DNA from 3 places in the Streptomyces sp. NPDC037290 genome. Region 1 is predicted to be linked to each of the others. Evidence: riboswitches for the same ligand, from Rfam matches in the RefSeq annotation. Region 1 holds a riboswitch; each other region holds the start of a gene.

What was found. A riboswitch is a leader RNA that binds a small molecule or an ion and turns the genes downstream of it on or off. The one in region 1 is predicted to bind cyclic di-AMP.
Region 2: linked by a shared signal. The riboswitch ahead of ACZ7HQ_RS44225 (transglycosylase family protein) and the one ahead of ACZ7HQ_RS36475 (C40 family peptidase) in region 1 are both predicted to bind cyclic di-AMP.
Region 3: linked by a shared signal. The riboswitch ahead of ACZ7HQ_RS26115 (M23 family metallopeptidase) and the one ahead of ACZ7HQ_RS36475 (C40 family peptidase) in region 1 are both predicted to bind cyclic di-AMP.

The regions. Positions count from the first base shown of each region.
Region 1 is NZ_JBVJVZ010000017.1:126,690-134,673, forward strand. Features, by position in the region: gene pcrA (DNA helicase PcrA) at 1-2,080, opposite strand, end outside; cyclic di-AMP (ydaO/yuaA leader) riboswitch at 2,317-2,473, shown strand; gene ACZ7HQ_RS36475 (C40 family peptidase) at 2,481-3,653, shown strand; gene ACZ7HQ_RS36480 (tellurite resistance/C4-dicarboxylate transporter family protein) at 3,773-4,738, shown strand; gene ACZ7HQ_RS36485 (hypothetical protein) at 4,742-5,095, opposite strand; gene ACZ7HQ_RS36490 (C40 family peptidase) at 5,564-6,640, shown strand; gene ACZ7HQ_RS36495 (LuxR C-terminal-related transcriptional regulator) at 6,657-7,397, opposite strand; gene ACZ7HQ_RS36500 (ATP-binding protein) at 7,394-7,984, opposite strand, start outside.
Region 2 is NZ_JBVJVZ010000067.1:104-7,343, forward strand. Features, by position in the region: partial or broken gene ACZ7HQ_RS44210 (SulP family inorganic anion transporter) at 976-1,624, shown strand; gene ACZ7HQ_RS44215 (hypothetical protein) at 2,428-3,009, shown strand; partial or broken gene ACZ7HQ_RS44220 (IS30 family transposase) at 3,161-4,002, shown strand; cyclic di-AMP (ydaO/yuaA leader) riboswitch at 4,145-4,285, shown strand; gene ACZ7HQ_RS44225 (transglycosylase family protein) at 4,290-5,015, shown strand; gene ACZ7HQ_RS44230 (spore-associated protein) at 5,364-5,813, shown strand; gene ACZ7HQ_RS44235 (hypothetical protein) at 6,227-6,442, shown strand.
Region 3 is NZ_JBVJVZ010000007.1:378,669-386,652, forward strand. Features, by position in the region: gene ACZ7HQ_RS26085 (DHA2 family efflux MFS transporter permease subunit) at 1-1,412, shown strand, start outside; gene ACZ7HQ_RS26090 (GTP cyclohydrolase II) at 1,432-2,067, opposite strand; gene ACZ7HQ_RS26095 (MarR family winged helix-turn-helix transcriptional regulator) at 2,154-2,711, opposite strand; gene ACZ7HQ_RS26100 (dihydrofolate reductase family protein) at 2,769-3,902, shown strand; tRNA gene ACZ7HQ_RS26105 (tRNA-Met) at 3,995-4,068, opposite strand; gene ACZ7HQ_RS26110 (PP2C family protein-serine/threonine phosphatase) at 4,224-5,405, shown strand; cyclic di-AMP (ydaO/yuaA leader) riboswitch at 5,661-5,838, shown strand; gene ACZ7HQ_RS26115 (M23 family metallopeptidase) at 5,848-6,900, shown strand; gene ACZ7HQ_RS26120 (aldo/keto reductase) at 6,980-7,924, shown strand.

The sequences.
Region 1 (7,984 bases):
GCGCGCGCGTGATCCCGACGTACGCCAGGCGCCGCTCCTCCTCCAGCTCCTTGGTCTGGCCGAGGGCGCGCATGTGCGGGAAGACGCCGTCCTCCATGCCGGTCAGGAACACGACCGGGAACTCCAGGCCCTTGGCGGTGTGCAGGGTCATCAGCGTGATGACGCCGTCGCCCTCCTCGCCGTCCGGGATCTGGTCGGAGTCGGCGACCAGGGCGACCTGCTCCAGGAAGTCGGCCAGTCCCACCGACTCACCCTCGCCGCGCTCCTGCTCGAACTCGAGGGCCACCGCCGCGAGCTCCTGGAGGTTCTCGATGCGGGTCTCGTCCTGCGGGTCGGTGGAGGCCTGCAACTCGGCGAGGTACCCGGTGCGTTCGAGCACCGCCTCCAGGACGGTGGCCGGTCCGGCGCCGGACTCGACGATCGTGCGCAGGTCCTCCATCAGCGTGTTGAACCGCTTGACCGCGTTGGTGGAGCGTGCGGCCATGCCGTACGCCTCGTCGACCCGCTTGAGGGCCTGCGGGAAGCTGATCTTCTCGCGCTGGGAGAGGGCGTCGATCATCGCCTCGGCGCGGTCGCCGATGCCGCGCTTGGGGACGTTCAGGATGCGGCGCAACGGCACCGAGTCCTCGGGGTTGGCGAGGACGCGCAGGTAGGCGAGGACGTCGCGGACCTCCTTGCGCTCGTAGAAGCGGACGCCGCCGACGACCTTGTAGGGCAGGCCGACGCGGATGAAGACCTCTTCGAAGACACGGGACTGGGCGTTGGTGCGGTAGAAGACGGCGACGTCGCCGGCCTTCGCGTCGCCCGCGTCGACCAGGCGGTCTATCTCGTCGGCGACGAACTGCGCCTCGTCGTGCTCCGTGTCGGCGACGTAGCCGGCGATCCGGGCGCCCTGGCCGGCGTTGGTCCACAGGTTCTTCGGGCGGCGGGACTCGTTGCGCTCGATGACCGCGTTGGCGGCGGACAGGATGGTCTGCGTGGAACGGTAGTTCTGCTCCAGCAGGATCGTCGTCGCGTCCGGGTAGTCCTCCTCGAACTGGAGGATGTTGCGGATCGTCGCGCCCCGGAAGGCGTAGATCGACTGGTCCGCGTCACCCACGACGCACAGCTCGGCGGGCGGGAGGTCGTCCACGCCGGGCGGGGTGCCGGCGTCTTCGGCGGCGCGCTCCACGGTGCCGACGAGTTCCCTGACCAGGGCGTACTGGGCGTGGTTGGTGTCCTGGTACTCGTCGACCAGGACGTGCCGGAAGCGGCGGCGGTAGTGCTCGGCGACGTCCGGGAAGGCGCGCAGCAGGTTGACCGTCGTCATGATCAGGTCGTCGAAGTCGAGGGCGTTGGCCTCGCGCAGCCGTGACTGGTACAGGGCGTAGGCCTGGGCGAGGGTCTTCTCGAAGCCGTCGGTGGCCTGGGCGGCGAAGTCCTCCTCGTCGATCAGCTCGTTCTTCAGGTTGCTGATCTTGGCGCTGAAGGACTTCGGCGGGAAGCGCTTGGGGTCGAGGTCCAGGTCGCGGCAGACCAGGGCCATCAGGCGCTTGGAGTCCGCGGCGTCGTAGATGGAGAACGACGACGTGAAGCCGAGCTTCTTGCTCTCCCGGCGCAGGATGCGCACGCACGCGCTGTGGAAGGTCATCACCCACATCGCGTTCGCGCGCGGGCCGACGAGCTGCTCGACGCGCTCCTTCATCTCGCCCGCGGCCTTGTTGGTGAAGGTGATCGCGAGGATCTGGCCCGGGTGCACGTGCCGCTCGGCGAGGAGGTGGGCGATGCGGTGGGTGAGCACACGGGTCTTGCCGGAGCCGGCGCCGGCGACGATGAGCAGCGGGGAGCCGGCGTGCACGACAGCGGCGCGCTGGTTGTCGTTCAGCCCCTCGAGGAGGGCCGCCGGGTCGAGCGCGGGGCGGGGGGCGCCGTCGCGGTAGTAGGCGTCCCGGTCCGGCGGCACGTCGAACTTCCCGCCGAACAGATCGTCCGGAACCGGCTCCGGAGTGTGATCGTCCTCGGGCGGCGGCGGGGGCTCCTCCCCGTGCCCGCGAGGGGGCTGGAGGTCCGCCAGGAAGCTGTCGTCAAAGAGGCTGCTCATCGCTCTACGAGTCTAGGGCGCCCCACCGACAACCGGTCGCCGTCCCGGGAAGACGGCCCCGCAGCCGAAGCGGCGAACGCCCGGCACATGGCCCTTACGCTGCGGAATCATCCGATGACGAGGATGTGAAACCGGGCTCAGATCACGAAAATGTATCGGACATATCTCGCACCAACCTTCACACTAGTCACACCAGTTGGCTAGGTTGCCTTCAGGCCGCGTGCGCGGCCTCCGCCGAGTCCGGCGCGCCCAGCACGGCGCCCGGAGCCGGGGACCCACCGATCCTGGGGTGAATCGGCCGACTCCCACCCGGGACGACGCCGTAGGGCAACCCTTCCTAACCACCGCCCGAACCCGACAGCTAACCCGGTAGGCGGCCCATTGGAAGGAGTCGCCTCCCTTGGCGTCGCACCGCAAGCCGCGCCCCGGCGGGACCACCGGAGCCGGTATCCGCACCCCCGCCCTCGCCACCGCCGCCCTCACCTCCATGGCCGTGTTCTCACAGACCGCCGAGGCCGCCCCGAGGACCGATCACGCCAAGCCGAGCCTGGAAGAGGTCGAGAAGAAGGTCGACGACCTCTACCGCCAGGCGGAGTCGGCGACCGAGAAGTACAACGGGGCCAAGGAGCGCACCGGAAAGCAGCGGAGTCGTGTCGACGCCCTGCGCGAGGAGGTCGCCCGGCGCACCGACCGCCTCAACAAGGCCCGCGAGGAACTGGGCTCCTTCGCCGCGGCCCAGTACCGCACCGGCGCCGCCGCTCCCGAAACGGCCACCTTCCTGCTGGCGAACGACCCGCAGGACTACTTCGACCAGAGCCAGCTGATGAACCGGCTGACCTCGCGGCAGAAGAGCGCGGTCGACGACTACATCGGCGAGCAGGCCGCGACCATGAAGAAGCGGCGGGAGGCCGCGGAGAGCCTGCGGACGCTGGACGCTTCGCAGCACGACCTGCAGGCCGCCAAGGCCACCGTCCAGAAGAAGCTCGCCTCCGCACGCGAGCTGTTGTCGCAGCTGACGGCCCAGGAGAAGGCGCGGCTGGCCGCCATCGAGCGGGAGAAGCAGCAGGAGGCGGCGCGCGAGGCGGTCGAGCTGGCGAAGCGGCAGGCCCAGCAGCGGTCCGACTCGCCGTCCTCCCCGTCGCCCGGCCCGTCGTCGTCCCCGTCCACGTCGTCCGGGTCCGGATCGTCCGGCTCCACGGCGTCCGGCGCGTACGACACGAAGGCCGAGAAGGCGATCGCCTTCGCCCGCGCGCAGATCGGCAAGCCGTATGTGTGGGGCGCCACCGGGCCGGACTCCTACGACTGCTCGGGCCTCACCCAGGCCGCCTGGAGGACGGCCGGCGTCACCCTTCCACGCACCACGTACGACCAGGTCGACGCGGGCACCACGGTGTCGCTGGCCGACGCGCGGCCGGGCGACCTGATCTTCTTCTACGACGACATCAGTCACGTCGGCCTCTACATAGGCAACGGCATGATGATCCACGCCCCGAAGCCGGGCGCGTACGTCCGTGAGGAGTCGGTGTACTACGGCGGAGAGTCGATCATCCACAGCGTGGTCCGCCCGGGCTGACCGAACCGGCTCTCCTCGCGCCGGCTCCCTTCGCTCCACGCGCGCGTACCGGCGTTTTCGCTCTCCACGCGCGCGTGCCCATACCGGGCACGGCCGTGCCGCTCCCTAGCATCGGGCGCATGCCCGGCATCCCAGGTCTGCGTACGTGGTGGGCGGAGCGGCCCCCCGCGGCCGGATCCGCCGTGATGGCGACCGGCATCCTGTCGGTGGGGCTGCACCTCATCGGCGCCGAGACGGTGTCCCGGGTGGCGCTCGTCCTGACCGTCGTCGGCTGGGTGGCGCTGGCCGCCGACTTCACAGTACGGCTGCTCGGCCGACCGCAGCGCTGGGTGGCCGAGGCCCGAAGTCCCGGCGCGCTCACCGCCGTCGCCGCGACCGCGGTGCTCGGCACCCGGATCTCGGGGCTGGGCGGGCAGGCCCTGGCCGAGGCCTTACTGGCGCTCGCGGCCCTGCTCTGGCCGGTGCTGCTGGTCCTGGTCGTACGGCAGTGGGGGCGGCGCATGCGGGGAGCGGTGTTCCTGTGTTGTGTGGCCACACAGGGGCTCGCCGTACTGGCCGCGACGCTCGCCGCGGCCGAGCACACGGCGTGGCTCGCACACACCGCGCTGGTGCTGTTCTGGCTGGGTCTTGTCCTCTACGGCCTCGCGCTGGCCCGCTTCGACGCACGGCAGGTGCTGGAGGGGACCGGCGACCACTGGATCGCGGGCGGGGCGCTCGCGATCTCGGCGCTGGCGGGAGCGAAACTGCTCGACGCCGGGGACGCGGGCCTGTACCTGTGGGCCGACGACGACCGCGGCGTGCTGCGCACCGTGACGGTAGCGCTGCTCGTCCTGGATCTTGCCTGGTACCTCGTGCTGCTGGTCGCGGAGGCGGTGCGGCCCCGGCGCGGCTACGACATGCTGCGGTGGGCGACGGTGTTCCCGATGGGGATGGCGGCGGCGGCGACGCTGTCGGTCGCGACCGCCGTCGGGCTCCCGTGGCTCAGCCGGCCGGGGCAGGTACTGGTGTGGGTCGCGGTGGCGGTGTGGCTGGTGGTCGCCGCCGGTGCGGTGCTCGCGGCCCGGGCCGGCGGCAGGGACGGCTGACCGTCAGGTCCACAGCACCGCGATGAAGATGTTCGCCATGGTCAGCAGGCCGACCAGCCCGAAGGCGCCCTTGTCGATCTTCTCCTCGTCGCGCTTCACGTAGACCAGTCCGAGGATCACGATCAGCAGCGCCAGCTTGACGCCGATCTTGATGGTGTTGACGTGGTGGTCGCCGGCCTGGTTGAGGCCGACCAGGACCACGCCGGTGACCAGCATGGTCAGCGCGCCGTGCAGCATCCCGGGCACGAAACGGGCCGTGCCCTGGCCCATCGCCTTCATCTGGGTGAGGAAACCGCCGAGCAGCGCGGCGATGCCGATGATGTGCAGGCCGACGAAGAGATGGATGAGTACGTCCATGGGCCCGGAGCCTAACCAGCGTGTACGGGCGCCCCGTCACCGGGCCCCGGCCACAGCGGGGGACGGAAGGCCGACGATCTTGCGAGGATGATCTTGCATATATGCGCCATAGCAGCCCGCGGTCCCACGCGCCCCGCTTTTCCTGGTTCGGTCACCACGCTGCGAGAAGGCGACGACTCCGAGCGGGCGACACGGTCGCATACGGTCGCGTCCCGATCCGTCGAGGCCAGTTCCGTACACCGCGTTACCTGCTCGTCACAGTCGGGCCTAGCGTCCTCCCCCAGGTGACCGGCTCCCTACCGCCGCCCGGGCCAGGGGCGGCCGTCGGCCACCACCGCCGAGAAGGTCCGGCGGTGACCCGCTCCCCCCTGTGCGGGCCGCCGCCGGACGTCGTACGGACCACTCGGTCGGGCCGCCCGGCTCAGACCCCTCGGTCGTACGAGTCGTACGGAAGGACGTGACGGCCAGGTGGCAGCGCACCGCAAGCCCCGACAACGTTCGATCGGGGGTCCCACGGCCCGCACGGCCGCCACACTCGCCCTCGCGGGAGCGGCCACCGCGGCGGGGTTCGACGGGACGGGCCACGCCGAGCCACAGCTGACGCCGGCACAGGTGAAGGCCAAGGTGGACGAGCTGTACCAGGAGGCCGAGGCCGCCACCGAGAAGTACGACGGCGCCAAGGAGGAGGCGGACACGGCGCAGCGGCGGCTGAACGCGCTGCGGGACGAGACCGCCCGTAAGCAGGAGAAGCTCAACTCGGCCCGGGGGGTGCTCGGTTCGTTCGCGGCGGCGCAGTACCGCGACGGCGGGTTCGCCCCGGCCTGGCAGCTGGCCCTGTCCAGCACCCCCGACCGGTACCTGGACTCCGCCGCGTTCGCGGAACGGGCCGGCGACCGGCAGGCCGCCGCCGTGTCCCGGGTGCGCGAACAGCTGCGGGAGATCCAGCAGTTGCGCGGCGCCGCACGCGTCGAGCTGACGTCACTGCGGTCCCGGCAGGCACAGCTGAAGCAGCAGAAGAGGACCATCACCGGCAAGCTGGACGCGGCCCGGCGGCTGCTGGCACGGCTCACCCCGCAGCAGCGGAGCGAGGTCACCGGCGACGGCGTCGCTCCGGGACGTGCCTCCCGCTCGGCGTCCGGCACCCGTGAGACGCTGGAGCAGGCCGGGTCGGCCCCTGCCCCTGCCCCGGCCCCGAACACACGTGCCGCGGTGGCCCTCTCCTACGCCTACGCCAAGCTCGGCAGCCCCTACGTGTGGGGCGCGTCCGGCCCGAACGCCTTCGACTGCTCGGGCCTGGTCCAGGCCGCCTACCGCTTTGCCGGCATCTCCCTGCCCCGCACCACCTACGCCCAGATCAACGCGGGCCGGCGCGTCTCCCGCGCCGAACTCCAGCCCGGGGACCTGGTCTTCTTCTACTCCGGGATCAGCCACGTCGGCATCTACGTGGGCAACGGGCAGATGATCCACGCCCCGAACCCCTCGGCCCCCGTCCGGCTGGCCCCGGTCGACCTGATGCCGTTCGCGGGGGCGACTCGGGTGGCGTAGGTCGGCGCCGCAGGGGTCAGACCAGCCGGCGGGCCGTCGCCCAGCGGGTCAGTTCGTGGCGGTTGGACAGCTGGAGCTTGCGCAGCACCGCCGAGACATGGGACTCGACCGTCTTCACCGAGATGAACAGCTGCTTGGCGATCTCCTTGTAGGCGTAGCCACGGGCGATCAGCCGCAGCACCTCGCGCTCGCGCTGGGTGAGCCGGTCCAGGTCCTCGTCCACGGGCGGGGCGTCGGTGGAGGCGAAGGCGTCGAGGACGAACCCGGCCAGCCGCGGCGAGAAGACGGCGTCGCCCTCCTGGACGCGGAAGATCGAGTCGACCAGGTCGGTGCCGGTGATGGTCTTGGTGACATAGCCGCGGGCTCCCCCGCGGATCACACCGATCACATCCTCCGCAGCGTCCGACACGGAGAGCGCGAGGAAGCGGACGGGCCGCTCGGTGTCCGCCATCAACGCCGCGCACCGGCGCAGCACTTCGACACCGCCGCCGCCCGGCAGGTGGACGTCGAGGAGGACCACCTCGGGCCGGGTCGCGGTGATGACCGTGACCGCCTGGTCGACGTCCGCGGCCTCCCCGACCACCTCGACGCCGGTCTCCGCGGTCTGCCCGATCTCGGCCTGCACGCCGGTGCGGAACATCCGGTGGTCGTCCACGAGCACCACCTGTACGTGCCGTCCGGCACCGCCGTCGGCCGCCCCGGACCCGGCCGCCCCGGGCGCTCCCGCCGTGCCGTTCGCCTCGGTCGCGTCGCTCATGACGTCTTCTCCGCCCTCTCCATCTCCAGCTCGACCTCCGTGCCGCCGCCCGGCACCGGCCGCAGCCGGGCCGTTCCTCCGTGACGCTCCATGCGGCCGATGATCGATTCTCTGACACCCATGCGGTCGGCGGGTATCGAGTCGAAGTCGAAGCCCGGGCCACGGTCACGCACGGACACGAAGACCGTCTCTCCCTCGACCTCGGCATAGACCTGCACGGCGCCGCCCTCGCCACCGTACTTGGCGGCGTTCACCATCGCCTCGCGCGCGGCCTGCATCTGCGCGCCGGTTCTCTCGTCCAACGGGCAGTCGCCGACGATGACGACCTCGATGGGCACCCCGTGCTTGTCCTCCACCTCGGCGGCGTTGCGCCGCACCGCTTCGGCGACCGTGTCCGGCTCGTCGGCCTCGTCCTTGCCGGTGCCCTCCGGTTTGTACAGCCAGGTGCGCAGGTCGCGCTCCTGGGCGCGGGCGAGGCGGCGCACCTCGCTCGCGTTGTCGGCGTTGCGCTGGATCAGGGTGAGGGTGTGCAGCACCGAGTCGTGCACATGCGCGGCGACCTCCGCGCGCTCCTGGGCGCGGATACG
Region 2 (7,240 bases), on a different contig from region 1:
AGCCCGACGCACTACCGCGTGCCTCCGTGGATGTGCGGTCGCTGTGTCTGCCTGAGCGTGATGGGCCCAACAAGGCCACCGGCGCTGCTGGACACCTGCCGGCAGCGGCCCACAGCAAGGCCTGCGCCATCTTCGCGTCCAACCCGGATGAAGAGAGGACGACCTTCCCCAGCGTGACGCACTGACCTTTACACCAGGCGTGCGGCCGAGTCCGTCATGGTCGGAGTGTTTTTTTCTCTTTATAAGCAGGGTTGAGGGTCAGGGCCGGCGGCTTGAGACTCCGGAGCGGCTGGTCCTGACCTTCAATCCCGTGGCGGCGAACACGCACCGCACCGCTCCAGTTGTCGGCCCGTCGCCTTGTCCCCCCTGGGCGGCGGGCCCAAGCGGTGGTGGGAGCTCGGTGTCGTGGCGGCGGATTCGCCGATGCGGGGCGTTTCCTTGTGGTTCTGTCAAGCGCGGTCAGCTGGACCACGTCGTGCGGGAGCAACCAGCGGCGGGCTGGCTCCTGTGCTGCGCCCCGCCCGCGACCCGGTGGCTCTCGACCCTGTCCTGCCCTCCCGGCGGTACTGGGCGGCAGGCGGATGACCTCTTACAGAGATGAGGAATACGGCCGTAACAAAGGATGGCGAGCTGCGTCCTAACCAATGGGAGTGAACACGTCCAGGAGGAGCCTGGGCGTGCCGGAAGGCCACTGACCTGCAGCCACAGCGGTCGGACTATCCGAGGGCAACCCAACCGGCACCTCCCTTTTGGAGAGCCACGTCCCGAGGAGCGGTCCGTGAGCGAGACCACTTCGTCGCGGCCCGGGGATCGCTTGACGCCCGATATGCCCCCAGCGTGGCAGGAGGAACACCACACATGCAGTCCCCTCATCGACGATGCCCGTGCCTTGGACAGCGCCCTGAGGAGTTCCCCAAGCTCGCCGACGGCCAGTCAGGTCCTGTTCATCACCTGCTACGACTCCCGGGTCGTTCCGGCCCTGATCACTCGTACGACAAGGAGCTCATGGCGCAGGGCGTGGGGAACGCCGTCGGCGGCGCGCTGGGCGCGCTGCCCATCAACGTGGTGATCGTGCGCAGCGCTGCCAGTGCCCAGCCGGGGGCGAGACCAAGACGTCCAGAGTCCTGCACGGGCTGTTCGTGGCGCTGCTGCCGTTCGCGCTGGCGATGATTCCGCTGCCCGCCCTGGCAGGTGTCCTGGTACATGACGGCTGGAAGCTGATCCCGTTCCGGCAGGTCGTCTCACTGTGGCGGGAACACCGTGGAGAGGCGCTGATCCTCGTCGTATCCGCCGTCGCGATCGTCATGTGAACATGTTCGAGGGTGTGCTGATCGGTCTGGCCCTGGCGTCAAGACCGCCTGGGAAGCCTCGCACGTGAAGCTGGCGGTCGTCGACAAGGGTGCCGGACCGATCCGGGCGCACCTGTCAAGCAACGCGAACCTTCCTCCGGCTGCCGAAGATTGTCGACACGCTGGAATCCCTTCCCCAGGACCGTCCGGTGGAGGTGGATCTCTCCGGCCTCCACGACCTGGACCATGCCTGCCGTACGGCCCTGGAGAACTGGGTTGAGCGTCGAGGAGCGGTCAGTGCCGAGCCGGTCCAGATGCTGACAAGTTCCCAGTGACGCAGGCCTTTTGAAGCACCATGTGCAACGGGGCCCCGCCCCGTGAGGGGCGGGGCCCGTCTGTCCGCTGATCCGCCGGGGGATGTACGGGTCAGCGGGGGTCTGGAGGGTTGAGCAGCTGCGGAGCAGGAGGGTGTTCTGTGTACGGGAAGTCGGCAGACCGCCGGCTGCAACTGGCCCCTCACAAGTGTCGCGAGGGGCCAGACGCGTTTCCATCGCGATGGACGGGACCAGTGGCGTCCGTCGGATGGAGCGGCGGGCCGCCTCCGCCGTTCAGGCGGCGCGCTGCGAGGTAAAAGAAATCATGTAAGGAAAGCCAGGGGCAAGGCGAGAGCGGGAACTGTGTGGCCTTTCCACATAACTGTTCGGTGCACCGAACAATGGTCGTACCGGTACGAGCGGTCGTTCGTAGGGTGACTGCGGTCGCGGCGTGGCGAAGGCTCACCGGACTGCCGGGCCGGCCAGTGCGGAGACTCTGCCCCGCCCATGCGGGTGTGGTGGGGGACGCTCCTGCACAGATCCTTCGGTCTGCACGCGGAATCGGGAAGCAAGTCGGAATGCCGGGCGTGCGCAGGCAGCGCCTTTGCGTTAAGAACCGCCGATTCTGTAGACGGCATGGGCGATTGCGGACATGGTAGCGGCATGTGGATAAATCCGACCATGACGCCGGTCCCGCTCCCCGCGCGCGTGCGCACCTTCGCGGACCGGTGTGAATTCAATGCCGTCGCCTGTGTCGCGCGGCATGCGTCGAACCAGTTCGGCCCCGGCACCGTAGCCGGACTCCCCGGCCGGGAGGTGTAGCCGTGTCTTGGGACCTTCCCTCGGGCTCTCCCGGCCACAGTGGATTCACCCTTGGTGTCCTGGACGACGGTTCCATTCCCACCTATCGCAGCGGCCGCGTCCTGATCGAGCGGAACTTCACTGATTGCCCGGACCGCCGCGCGGGCAACTGGCAGGGGCCGGCTCCCGAACGCCTGCCGCAACCTGCGGCTCTCCAACCGGCCTGCACCTGCGGCTGGCGAGGCTGCTCACTCCCCTACGACCCCGATGGCGGAACGATCACCTCAGGCGCGCTCACCCGCCACGATGGCCAAGGCCTCGAGGCCCTCGGTGAATGGATGGCACACGCGAAAGCCGCCGAACACGCCGTGTCCCCGGTAGTCCCCGACTGCTACCGCTCCCGGATCGGCGAGCTTGGCGAAACCCTCGGAGAGTTGGCGGACGAGCGCCCCCGCGCAGCCCTCACCCTGATCCGCCAACTGCGCGAGCTCGCCGACCATCTTGAACCACTCGCCGTTGCCCGGGCTTTGGCATACGGCGTGGTGTGCGAGGACATCGGCGCCGACCTCGGCCAGAACAAGCAGGCCGCCCGCCAACGACGATGAAGATACTTCATTCCGTGCGGCCAACAATTGTTTTGGTCAAGAAAATGGCCCGGTCCGAGTCGACAGTGCGTGGATCGGGCAGTGGGCGGATTCAACTGGTCATCGCAGCACCTCGATCTTGGAGGTGTTGATGGGCAGGCCAGCGGGATGGATGAAGGCGCCGACGGGCAGGGCGCCGATGAAGTCGCCTGGGAAACCGTCGCTTCGCCGAGATGCAGAACGGTTGTTCTGGCGGGAGATCGCACCAAAGGGCTGACCAGCGAGGAACGCGAAGAAATCGCCTTGATGACAGCCCAGCAAGCTGGGGTTCGTGAGATCACTCGCCGGCTCGGTCGTGACCCGGCGACCATCTCCCGGGAGTTGCCAAGAGCGGCTCTCCGGCCAGGTCCACCGACCTGAGGGGACGCCAGTGCCAGGACCTCAGGCCGCAGCCTGGAAGGGCCGTAACAAGCCGCGACGAGAAGACCGCAGGTGGGCCCCGGCTTGGAGCCCGGAGTAGATCTCGAACCGGCTGAAGTTCGACTTCCCCGAATCCGGTTCACCATGCTGCTGCAACCGCCCCGATGGGACGGCTACGGTGTCGAGCCACGGGCCAGGAATGGCCCGGCCGTGGCGCCGAGGCCGTGAACGACGCGATCGCCACCACGATCACCACGCTGCCCGAGCAACTGCGCCGCTCGCTGATCTGGGACGGCGGCAAGGAGCTGGGCCAGCACACCCAACTGAGCGTCGGCACCGGGCTGGAGGGGTACTTCGCCGACCCGCGCAGCCCCTGCAACGGGGCACCAACGAGAACACGAATGGCCTCTTGCGCCAGTACTTTCCCAAAGGAACAGACGTGCCGCGATGGGACGCCGACGAGCTGTTGCTCACGCTCTCAACAGCAGACCCCGGAAAACGCTCGGTTTGAAGACGCCTGCTGAAGCCCGTGTTCCCACACATCAGAGTGAAGGCTCACTTAATGCTGTGAGAGATAGATCTCAGAAGCCCTGATCGTTTTTGGCGTTCCGGGAATTGCGTGTTTACGGTCGTGACTGCTCACCATCGTGAGCCTCGGCTGCCGCAACGCCGAATCCTGCCAGCGGTTGCCCGGGAACAGTCGTCGCGTCAAGCGCCGTGGGCAGGAGCGGGAGACCCAAGGTAAGTGCCGGACCTGGCGGTTGACGCCGGTACCGGCTGGGGGTGAAGCCGCACCTCGCGAGAGCGAGTGCGCGGCCGGGCAACTCAACCGGCCCGAACCCGGCAGCTCACTTCGCAGGCGTCGGTGAGGGGATCGATCCATGCTGTTATCCGGCAAGGGCAAGCGCCGCCGTCCGTCCAAGGCCATCCGCGTCATCGCTCTCGTCGGCGTGACCGGCGCCGCCGTCGCCGCCCCGCTGATGGCGGCCGGCAACGCCTCCGCCGCCACCGCCTCCGAGTGGGACGCCGTTGCCCAGTGCGAGTCCGGCGGCAACTGGTCCATCAACACCGGCAACGGCTTCTACGGCGGCCTGCAATTCACCAACTCCACCTGGGTCGCGTACGGCGGTACCGCCTACGCCGCGCGTGCCGACCTCGCCAGCGAGGCGCAGCAGATAGCCGTCGCCGAGAAGGTCCTCGCGGGCCAGGGCAAGGGTGCCTGGCCGGTCTGCGGGACAGGTCTGTCGAGCACCTCGTACTCCGTCGGCTCCGCGTCGGCAGAAACCAGCGCCCGCGAGAACACTGACACCGGTTCCGGAGAAACCAGCGCCCGCGAGAGCACTCGTGCCGGTTCCGACGAGAGCACTGGTACCCATTCCGGCGAAGGCGCGAGCACAGGCTCCAGCGCCACCACCCGCTCCACGGACCAGCGGGTCACCTCTCACGGTTCGGGCGAGTACAAGGTCGTCAAGGGCGACACGCTCAGCTCCATCGCCGTCAAGCACCGCGTGGCCGGCGGCTGGAAGGAACTGTTCGAGCTGAACAAGGGCATCGTCGCGGACGCGAACCTCATCTTCCCGGGTCAGCAGCTCCGACTGGGCAAGTAGGCCAACGCCGGGTCTTCGCCCTGCCATGACGTTCGGTGGGTGGTGCTGTAGCTCATCCACCGGGGCGTCAGCTCCCCGAGGGGCCGGTTCGGCTGTGTTAGCCTAGAAGACTGAAGAATGTCCGAAATATTCGTTTCATGGAGCATGGCGCCGGGTCGACACGCGAGAGTCCGGTGTCGCGCCACACTGCAACAACGCCATTGAGCGAGCCCTTCGAGATCTGACAGCCGGACCGCGCGCAGAGACTGCTCGACTCCGGCACCTCCTTGTGGGCAGGGCGCGTCATGCGGATGCCTCGCGGATCACACGACACAGATGCACCGCCTCCGAGATCCGCAAGGGGGAAAGATGAGTTTTTCTCGTTCCGCTCTCACCATCGCCGCATTAGCCGCCTTATCGCTGGGGACCACAGGCGCCCTGACGCCCGCCTCCGCCGCTGCCACCACCACACCGCAGAAGGTTTGTGGCGGGAAGGGGTACAAGACCGTGAATTCTGCTCCCGTCGGCTCGCTCGGCACCGTCTATCTGACGTACAACTCCTCGAACGGCAAGAACTGCGTCGCGACCATCCGCAACAAGGCGGGCGCCGCGCTGGCCATGTCCGCGTGGGTCTACGTCACCGACACCGACAAGGGCGCCCAGGACTACGGTCGGTACACGCTGTTCGCGGGGCCGGCCGGCGTCCACGGCGAGGGCCATTGCGTCGACTGGGGTGGCAACATCGACAAGGTGTTCGTCCAGGTGACCGGCTCCAACTGCTCCGCGCTGAAGGAACACCGGGTCACCTTCACCCGTTGACCTGCCCCTCCATGTCCGGCCGCCGCATCGGTCCCTACGTCAGCGCCGGACAACAGCGCGCCCGGTCATCCCTCTGCATGTTCAGCCACGTAACTGTGGCGCGGTCACGGCAGGCCGGCGATGGAAACACCGCTGAGAACGGACCAGGTTTCAACACGTTCACGCCCCCAGCGGCTGAACTGCCTTCCGCCGTTGACCACGCGGCCGGTCTACTGATCGTGCCCCGTCTGCATCACAGGGGTGCGTGGGCGGGGCATCGGTCGGGGTGGACAGTCAGACGCAAGGGCCCACCCCGACTTCCCTGCGCAACGAAGGGCTCCGGTACGTCGTCTTTCGACGCTCTCCTGCTGACTGTGAGACAGGGCATTCGAAAGGGATGGGGCTTTCGATCGCTCGGTACGGTGGAGGCAGATATGACCAGGAGGCACCTACGTGAGACAGCAGCCGATGCCCAGGACAGACGCGGCAAGGGCGTCGGCGCAGTTCTTTCCGTGGCGGGGATGATGTTCGATCCTCTTGCCGTCGATGGCACGAGGCAAGCCACGCTGCCAGGACAAGCGCCGGCGATCTGCCTCGCGGGTTGTGACGAGGACCCGTCGGAGACCAACATTGTTCGCGGTATCGACTGAATATCGGCCTCGGCAGCCTGCGGGACTCGCAGGGCGGGGAAGCCCGGCCAAGGCCCCTTGCGGAGAGCGTTGACCGGCATTGCACCTTCTCACCGGCGGCGCCCTGCTCATCTTCCCGTGCGCGGGCCCCTGGTCGGATCATGCCCGGACGATGGTGGGGCGCGTTCCGCAGCGCAGGCGCGTCCGCACCGCATGCCGTCGGGGTCGCCGGACGTTCGGCCGGAAACCGAGTCCGGCGATCCCGTTCGGGCGTGGGAACCCTGTCGGTCAGTCACGGCTGGCAACCGACAATTGCACCAGGCCGATCTGGCACTGCCTGAACGACTCGTGCCCTCGTCCGCGGTCGTTGAGCCCACCAATGCCGGCAGACGGGTGCGGGTTCGTGCGGCATGCTTTTGCCTCGGCGGGCCGCACCAGCGGCACCCGACGGCGTGGAGGACCTTATCCGCTTGGAAAGTCTGAGAGCCCGCCGGCGAGGTACTCGATCCAGTTGCTCTCGTGGGTACGTCAGCCGTGCCTCGTGTCGACGCTGTGGTCCTGTTCTCCTCATCCGGTTTCCGAGACGCTTACGCGGCAGGCGTTCGGGGTGCGAGCGACGTACCCACCGAGTGCGCGGCTGTGCACGGGTGTGCGCCGCACACCAGGGGGTGGCCACGTTGTGCGTCTGCGTTCCGAGCACACACGCTTACGTTTGTCCGGGCGATTCGGTTGGCTGGCTGGAAAGGATGGCTATCAGCAACCCGTGACAAGGAGAGGCGCAACCATGAATGACCCCCTTACCGTTGCCGAAATCTTATC
Region 3 (7,984 bases), on a different contig from region 1:
CCGCGCCCGCCGTGCGACCGGCCGGCCCGGTGCCGGACCCGTCCAGGGCCCTGAACCGCACCCTGGCCGTCACCGTCATCGGCACGGTGATGGCGGTGCTCGACATGACGATCGTCAACGTCGCGCTGCGCCGGCTCTCGCGGTCCTTCGGCGCCCCGCTGGCGACCATCCAGTGGGCCACCACGGCGTACACGCTCGCGCTGGCCGCCGTCATCCCGACCGCCGCCTGGGCCATGGCCCGGATCGGCGCCAAGCGCACCTATCTGACCGCGCTCACTCTCTTCACCCTCGGTTCGCTGCTCGCCGCGTGCGCCTGGGACGCGGGCAGCCTCATCGCCTTCCGGGCGGTGCAGGGGCTCGGCGGCGGGCTGCTGCAGCCGGTCGGCATGGCCATGGTGATGGGCGCCGCCGACCGCGGCCGGCTCGGCCGCGCGATGGCCGTTGGCGGGCTGCCCGTCCTGGTCGGACCGGTCGCCGGGCCGGTACTCGGCGGCTGGCTGGTCGACGCCGCCTCCTGGCACTGGATCTTCCTGGTCAACCTGCCCGTCGGCGCCCTGGCGCTGGCCCTCGCGCTACGCCTGCTGCCGCCGGACGCGCCGGCGACCGGGCCCGCGGGGAGCGCCGCCCGCCTCGACCTCCCCGGCCTGCTGATGCTCTCGCCCGGCCTCGCCCTGCTCCTGTACGGCCTGGCCCGAGGCGGTGAGCGCGGCGACTTCACGGCGCCCGGCGCCCTCGTGCCGACGCTCGCCGGAGCGGCCCTCGCGGCGGCCTTCGTACGGCGGGCGCTCACCGCCGCCGCCCCGCTGCTGGATCTGCGCCTGCTGCGCGACCGTACCTTCGCCGCGGGCGCCGGCACGCTCGCCCTGTTCACCTGCGGCTACTTCGGCTCGATGCTGCTCGGCCCGCTGTACTGGCAGCAGGAGCGGGGCATGAGCGCCATGGCGGGCGGGCTGCTGGGCGCGCCGGCCGGTCTCGCCGTCGGCACCACGATGCAGATCGCGGCCCGGCGGATCGACCGGGTGGCGCCGCGCCGGCTGATCCCGGCCGGCGTCGCGGTGGCCGCCCTCGGGATGGCGCTGCTGGCCTGGCAGTGCGGGGTGCCCGGGGTCGCGCCCTGGCGGATGGTCGCGTCGGCCATGGTGATGGGCGTCGGCACGGGCATGGTGCTGATGCCGGCCGTGACCACCGCGAGCCGGGAACTGCCGGGGGAACGGCTGCCCGCGGCGAGCACCGCGCTGAGCATCACCTCCCAGCTGGGCGCTTCCGTCGGCACGGCCGTGCTGTCGGTGGTGCTGGGCTCGGCGGGCATGGACCCGGCCGGTTTCCGGACCGCGTACGCCGTCGCGGCGGTCCTGCTGGCCCTGGCCGCCCTGCCGGCCCTGCGCCTGCCGGGCCGGGGGCAGGGGCGCTGACCCGCCGGCCCGGCCGGGCTCAGCCGGCGGACAGCCCGGTCAGGTCCGCCAGCGGCAGGGTGTGCTGGGTACGGACCACCTTGGCGCGGAGGTAGCGGACGTTGTGGGGCGTGGTGAAGACACCGGTCGGCACCCGGTCGCGTACGACGACGCCCAGCGCGCGCAGCTGCTCGGCCTTGTCGGGGTTGTTGGAGAGCAGGTCCAGCTCGTCGATGCCGAGGGCGGCGAGCATCTGCGCGGCCGCCGTGTAGTCGCGGGCGTCCTCCGGCAGGCCGAGCGCGGCGTTCGCCTCGTAGGTGTCGAGGCCCTGGTCCTGCAGGGCGTACGCGTCGAGCTTGTTGTACAGGCCGATGCCGCGCCCCTCCTGGCGCAGGTAGAGCAGGACGCCCCCGGTGGCGGCGATGCGCTCGACCGCCTCGCGCAGCTGGGGTCCGCAGTCGCAGCGGGCCGAGCCGAAGACGTCGCCGGTCAGGCACTCGGAGTGCAGGCGCACCAGCGGGACGGGGCCGGGGTCGCCGAGGACGACGGCGACATGCTCCTGGCCGTCGGCCAGACCGTGGAAGGTGACGAGTTCGGCGTCGACGCTGTAGCCGTCGTCGAAGCGCAGCGGAACCCGGACGCGGGCGCGCGGCGTGGCGGCGGGGGTGTCGGGCATGCGGGTCCCTCCCGGTGCGGGCATGTGCTTCAGATTTGAAGCAACGGTTCGCAGGGAGCCTATCCCATGCTTAAAACTTAAAGCAATTACTTTTCGGGTTGCCTGTGTGACTCAGGGGGAGGGAGTGGAGCCGACGAGGAACAGGACGACCGGCGCCGCCAGGGGACGTCCTCGGCCCCGGGCTCGGCCTCGCCGCCCTGCAGCCCGCTCGCGATCCCGGCGCAGATCTCCTCCAGCTGCCCCACCTGCTCCGGCGTGAGCCGGTCGAACAGGGTGGCGCGCACGGTCTCGACGTGCCCGGGCGCCGTACGCTCCAGTACGGCCATCCCGTCGGCCGTCAGCACGGCGATGCTGCTGCGCCTGTCCCAGCGGCAGTCCTCCCGGCGCACCAGTCCGTCCCGCTCCAGGCGGGTGACCGCGTACGTCAGCCTGCTGCGGGTGATCTTCAGCGTCTCGGCGAGATCGGTCATGCGCAGCCGGCGGTCGGGTGCTTCGGAGAGGTTGGCCAGCACGGAGTAGAACAGATGTGGCATGCCGGCCGTCTGCTGCAGGTTCCGGTCGATCGCGTCGTCCAGGAGCCGGGCGGCGGCCAGGTAGGCGCGCCAGGCGCGCTGCTCCTCGGGAGTGAGCCAGCGGGTCGTCATGCCGCCAGTGTAAGTTTGTTTCAAACTTGAACCAAGACCTGCAGGGAGAGCGCGCCGATGTCATACCCCCATGTGCTGCTGTCCGCCGCCGTCTCCCTCGACGGCTACCTGGACGACACCGGCCCCGACCGGCTCCTGCTGTCCAGCCCGGCCGACTTCGACCGGGTCGACGCGGTACGGGCCTCGGTCGACGCGATCCTGATCGGCGCCGGCACGATCCGCGCCGACAACCCCCGGCTGCTGGTCAACTCCGCCGAGCGCCGCGCGGCCCGCGTGGCCGAGGGCAGGCCGGAGTACCCGCTGAAGGTGACCGTCACCGCCACCGGCGACCTCGACCCCGGCGCCCACTTCTGGCACACCGGCGGCGACAAGCTCGTCTGCACGACCGACAAGGGCGCCGAACGGGCCGCACGTCTCCTCGGCCGCACCGCGGACATCGTCCCGCTCGGCCTCGACCTCGACTGGCGGGCCCTGCTGAGCCACCTGCACGACGTGCGCGGCGTACGGCGCCTGATGGTCGAGGGCGGTGGCACGGTCCACACCCAGCTGCTCCAGCAGGGCCTCGCCGACGAGCTCCAGCTGGTCCTCGCGCCACTGTTCGTCGGCGACCCGGCCGCGCCCCGCCTGTTCGGCCCGGGCGCCTACCAGGCCGGCCGGCTGCGTCTCACCGAGACCCGCCGCATCGAGGACGTGGTCCTCATGCGCTACGAGCCCACGGCCCCCGGCACCGGCCAGGTGCCCACCGCAGCCGACCGCCACTGGCTGCGCACCGCCTGTGAGCTGGCCGCGCGGTGTCCGGCCTCGGCGACGGCGTTCAGCGTCGGTGCGGTGGTCGTGGCCGCCGACGGCACCGAGCTGGCCCGCGGGTACTCGCGCGAGGGCGGTGACCCGGTGGTCCACGCGGAGGAGGCCGCGCTTGCCGGGATCGACCCGGCGGATCCCCGGCTGGCCGGCGCCACGGTGTACAGCAGCCTGGAGCCGTGCGCCCGGCGGGCCTCCCGGCCGGCGCCCTGTGCGGAGCTGATCCTGCGGGCGGGGGTGCGGAGGGTGGTGACGGCCTGGCGGGAGCCGGACACCTTTGTCTCCGCGGCCGACGGGGCCGGGGTCCTGGCACAGGGGGGCGCGGAGGTGGTCGTACTCCCGGAGCTGGAGGACGTCGCCAAGGCGCCGAACGCGCATCTGCTGGGGTGACCCCGCGCCCTCTTCGGAGGGCGCGGCACCGCCGTCGGCCTGCACAACACTCAGGGCCGGAAACCATCTGGCTTCCGGCCCTGAGTCTTCAGTAGCGGGGACAGGATTTGAACCTGCGACCTCTGGGTTATGAGCCCAGCGAGCTACCGAGCTGCTCCACCCCGCGTCGTTGTGACTCCAGAGTACCCCATGTTCAGGGCCGCACGCACACCGCCTTTCCCGGGGCCGCGCCCGGAGGGTCATCCGCTCGGTCCACCGCGGTCGCCCGGCGGGCCGGCTGCGGCCACGCTGGACCTACGTCGGACATGCGGGAGACAAGCGGTGCGCCCAGGAGAGGTGGAGGAGAGCCAGTACGTCAGGGCGGGCGCCCGGCTCCCCGGTGACCCCGTGCCCGGCCCCGGCCCCGGCGACGAGCCCGCCCCGGTGCGGCACAGCCGCCGGCCGACCCCGCGCTCCCTCGCCCGCGCCCTGCCCGCCCTGCTGATCACGGGCGGAATCCTGTACGGCCTGCTCACCCCGAGGCAGTTCACGGCCGTCCCCTTCTTCACCGCCGCCCCGCTGGTCGCCGCGCCCCTGTCCTCGCTGCGCAGTACCGCCCTGACCGGCGCCCTGGCCGTGGCCGCCATGTACGCGGTGCACGCCCGGGGCGGCGAGCATCCGGTGGTGGCCGCCTTCACGGACGTCGTCACCGTGGCCACGGTCGCCCTGCTGGCCGTCGCGATCAACCGGGTGGTCCGCCGCGGCGACCGGCGGCTCGCCTCCGCCCGGGAGATCGCCGAGGCCGCCCAGCGGGCCGTGCTGCCCGAGCCCGCCGAGCGGATCGGCGGCTTCGAGATCGCCGCCTGCTACGAGGCGGCCCGGCGGGACGCGTTCATCGGCGGCGACCTGTACGCGGTGCAGGACACCCCGCACGGGGTCCGGCTGGTCGTCGGTGACGTGTGCGGCAAGGGAGTGGGCGCGGTCGCCGCCGTCGCCGTGGTGATCGGGGCGTTCCGGGAGGCGGCCGAGCAGGAGACCACGCTGGAGGCGGTCGCGCGGCGGCTGGAGCGGGCGCTGGCCCGCGAGGGCGCCCGGCGGGGCGGCGTCGACGCCTTCGAGGGCTTCACCACGGCCGTCCTCGCCGAACTCCCGCACGGCGACGGCGTGGTGAGGATCGTCAACCGGGGCCATCCGCCGCCGCTGCTGCTGTACGCCGACGGCACCCTGCGCGCGCTCACCGACGCCGCGCCCGCGCTGCCGCTCGGCCTGGGCGACCTGGGGACGTGGCCCGACCGGGCTCGGCAGGAGCGCTTCCCGGACGGGGCGACCCTGCTGTTCCACACCGACGGCCTGTCCGAGGCCCGGGACGCGCACGGCCGGTTCTTCGATCCCGAACGGCGGCTCGCCGGACGTGTCTTCGACGGCCCGGGCGCCCTGCTGGACCGGCTCGCCGACGAGGTGCGGCGGCACTCCGGCGGCGGGATGGCGGACGACATGGCCCTGCTCGCCGTACGGCGCCCGTGATCGTTCGTCTGTGCCGCGTGATCATCTGTACCGAGGGTGATCGGACGGCAGCCCTCCGCATAACATCTGAGTCACCATCAAAAACGCCGAGACTCCTGAACGTAGACCAACTCGCCCGCTTTGTCGCAGTCCTGACCGGTAAGTCCAGGGCGGAAAACGCTAATGATCAAGCCGAACGGCTTGGAAAGTGACCAGCAGGTCTATTAACGTTCGATAACGCAGCGCGGTCGTCCCAGCCGTCACAAGAGACGGCTCCGTGCGCACGCGCCGAATCCCGTAAGGGAACCGGGGAACCACCAACCCTGGGGTGAATCACGCGGATACCGCGGTGGAACGCCGTGAACTCACGGAGTCCACCTCCGGTATACGCGCGTAGGAGACCTTCCTGCTCCGAACCCGTCAGCTAACCCGGTAGGCGGAGGAAGGAAAGGAGCACGCCCGAGTGGCGTCCAACCCGCCTGCCCCAGAAGCCCCGTTCATGCCCGCGGGGGCCGAGCCCGACACCTTCGGCTACGGCTCCTACCGCGCCGAAGAGGGCCCGTGGGAGGAGTGGAACCCCACCGAGGACTCCGTCTCCCCGGTCCGCGGCCGGCACCGCGTCGCCAAGCAGCGCGGCGGCTTCGCGCGCAGCTCCACCGTCCTCGGCGTCGGCGTGATGGCCGCGGTCGGCGCGGGCGGCATGGCCAGCGCCAACACCGGCAAGCCGCCGGTCTCCATATCCCTGCCGGACCTGGACTCCGTCGAGCACCTCTTCGGCGACGGCTCCTCCGACGCGCACCAGGCCACCAGCACCGGGCTGAGCAACGTCGGAGCGCGCACGGACAGCGCCGAGAGCGGCAACGCCGGCGAGGCCCTGCGCAACCGGATCATGGCCCAGGCCGAGCAGCAGCAGAGCAAGGCCGACAGCAGGGCCACCGCCGCCGCGCTCGCCGCCGCCGAGAAGCAGACCGCCGACGCCGCGGCCAAGGCGGAGAAGGAGGCGGCCGCCAAGGCCGCCACCGCCAAGAAGGCGGCCGAGGCCACCGCCAAGAAGGCGGCCGAGGCCGACGCCAAGAAGGCGGCCGAGGCCAAGCGGCTGGCCGAGCTGGCCAAGCAGTACCAGCTGCCCGTCGTCTCGTACACGATCACCGGCACCTTCGGACAGCCCGGCGCCATGTGGTCCTCCGGCTACCACACCGGTCTCGACTTCGCCGCCCCCACCGGCACCCTCATCAAGGCCATCCACGGCGGCACGATCACCCAGGCCGGCTGGGCCGGCGCCTACGGCTACCGCACGGTCCTCACCCTGGACGACGGCACCGAGCTGTGGTTCTGCCACCAGTCCTCGATCAACGTCTCGGTCGGCCAGAAGGTCTCGACCGGCGAGGTCATCGGCCGCATCGGTGCCACCGGCAACGTCACCGGTCCGCACCTGCACCTGGAGGTCCACCCGAACGGCCAGGCCGCAGGCATCGACCCGGCGCCGTGGCTGCGGGACAAGGGCCTCACCCCCTGATCGTGTCACCCGTGTGAAACGCGGGAAATCAGCGCCGGCGGCGGAATGCGATCATCCGCCGCCGGTGTTGACGTGAAGCATGACTTCTCTGCGCACACTCGGTTCCTCCGACCTCGAGGTCTTCCCGCTCTCCCTGGGCGGCAACGTCTTCGGCTGGACCGCCGACGAGGAGACCTCCTTCGCCGTCCTCGACGCCTACACGGCCGCCGGCGGCAACTTCATCGACACCGCCGACGCCTACTCCGCCTGGATCGAGGGCAACAAGGGCGGTGAGTCCGAGACGATCATCGGCAAGTGGCTCAGGGCCCGCGGCAACCGCGACAGCGTGGTCATCGCCACCAAGGTCAGCCAGCACCCCGAGTACCAGGGCCTGTCCGCGGCCAACATCAAGGCCGCCGCCGACGCCTCCCTGCGTCGCCTGGACACCGACTACATCGACCTCTACTACACCCACTACGACCAGCCCGAGGTGCCGGTCGAGGAGATCATCGGCGCGCTGGACGAGCTGGTCAGGGCGGGCAAGGTCCGGCACATCGCCGCCTCCAACATCAGCCCCGAGCGCCTGCGGGCCTCCCTGGACCACTCCGCCCGCGAGGGCCTGGCCCGCTACGTCGCCCTCCAGCCCCACTACAACCTCGTCTCCCGCGCCACCTACGAGGGTCCGCTGCAGGACCTGGCCGCCCGCGAGGGCCTCTCCGCGGTGCCCTACTTCGCCCTCGCCTCGGGCTTCCTGACCGGCAAGTACCGCCCCGGCACCAAGGTCGACAGCGCCCGCGCCGGCCGCGCCCAGCAGTACGCCGACTCCGAGCGCGGCCAGAAGGTCCTGGCGGCCCTGGACGAGATCGCCGCCGCCCACGAGGCCCCCGTCGCCACGGTCGCCCTCGCCTGGCTGGCCGCCCAGCCGACGATCACGGCCCCGATCGCCTCGGCCCGCACGGTGGACCAGCTCCCGGCACTGCTGGGCGTGGCGGACCTGAAGCTGACGGAGGAGGAAGTGGCGAGCCTGACGAAGGCCTCCGCGTAGCCCACCCCTTTCCGCCGCAACGGCGAAACCGGTGGTACGGCGGACTCCGGTGGTACGGCG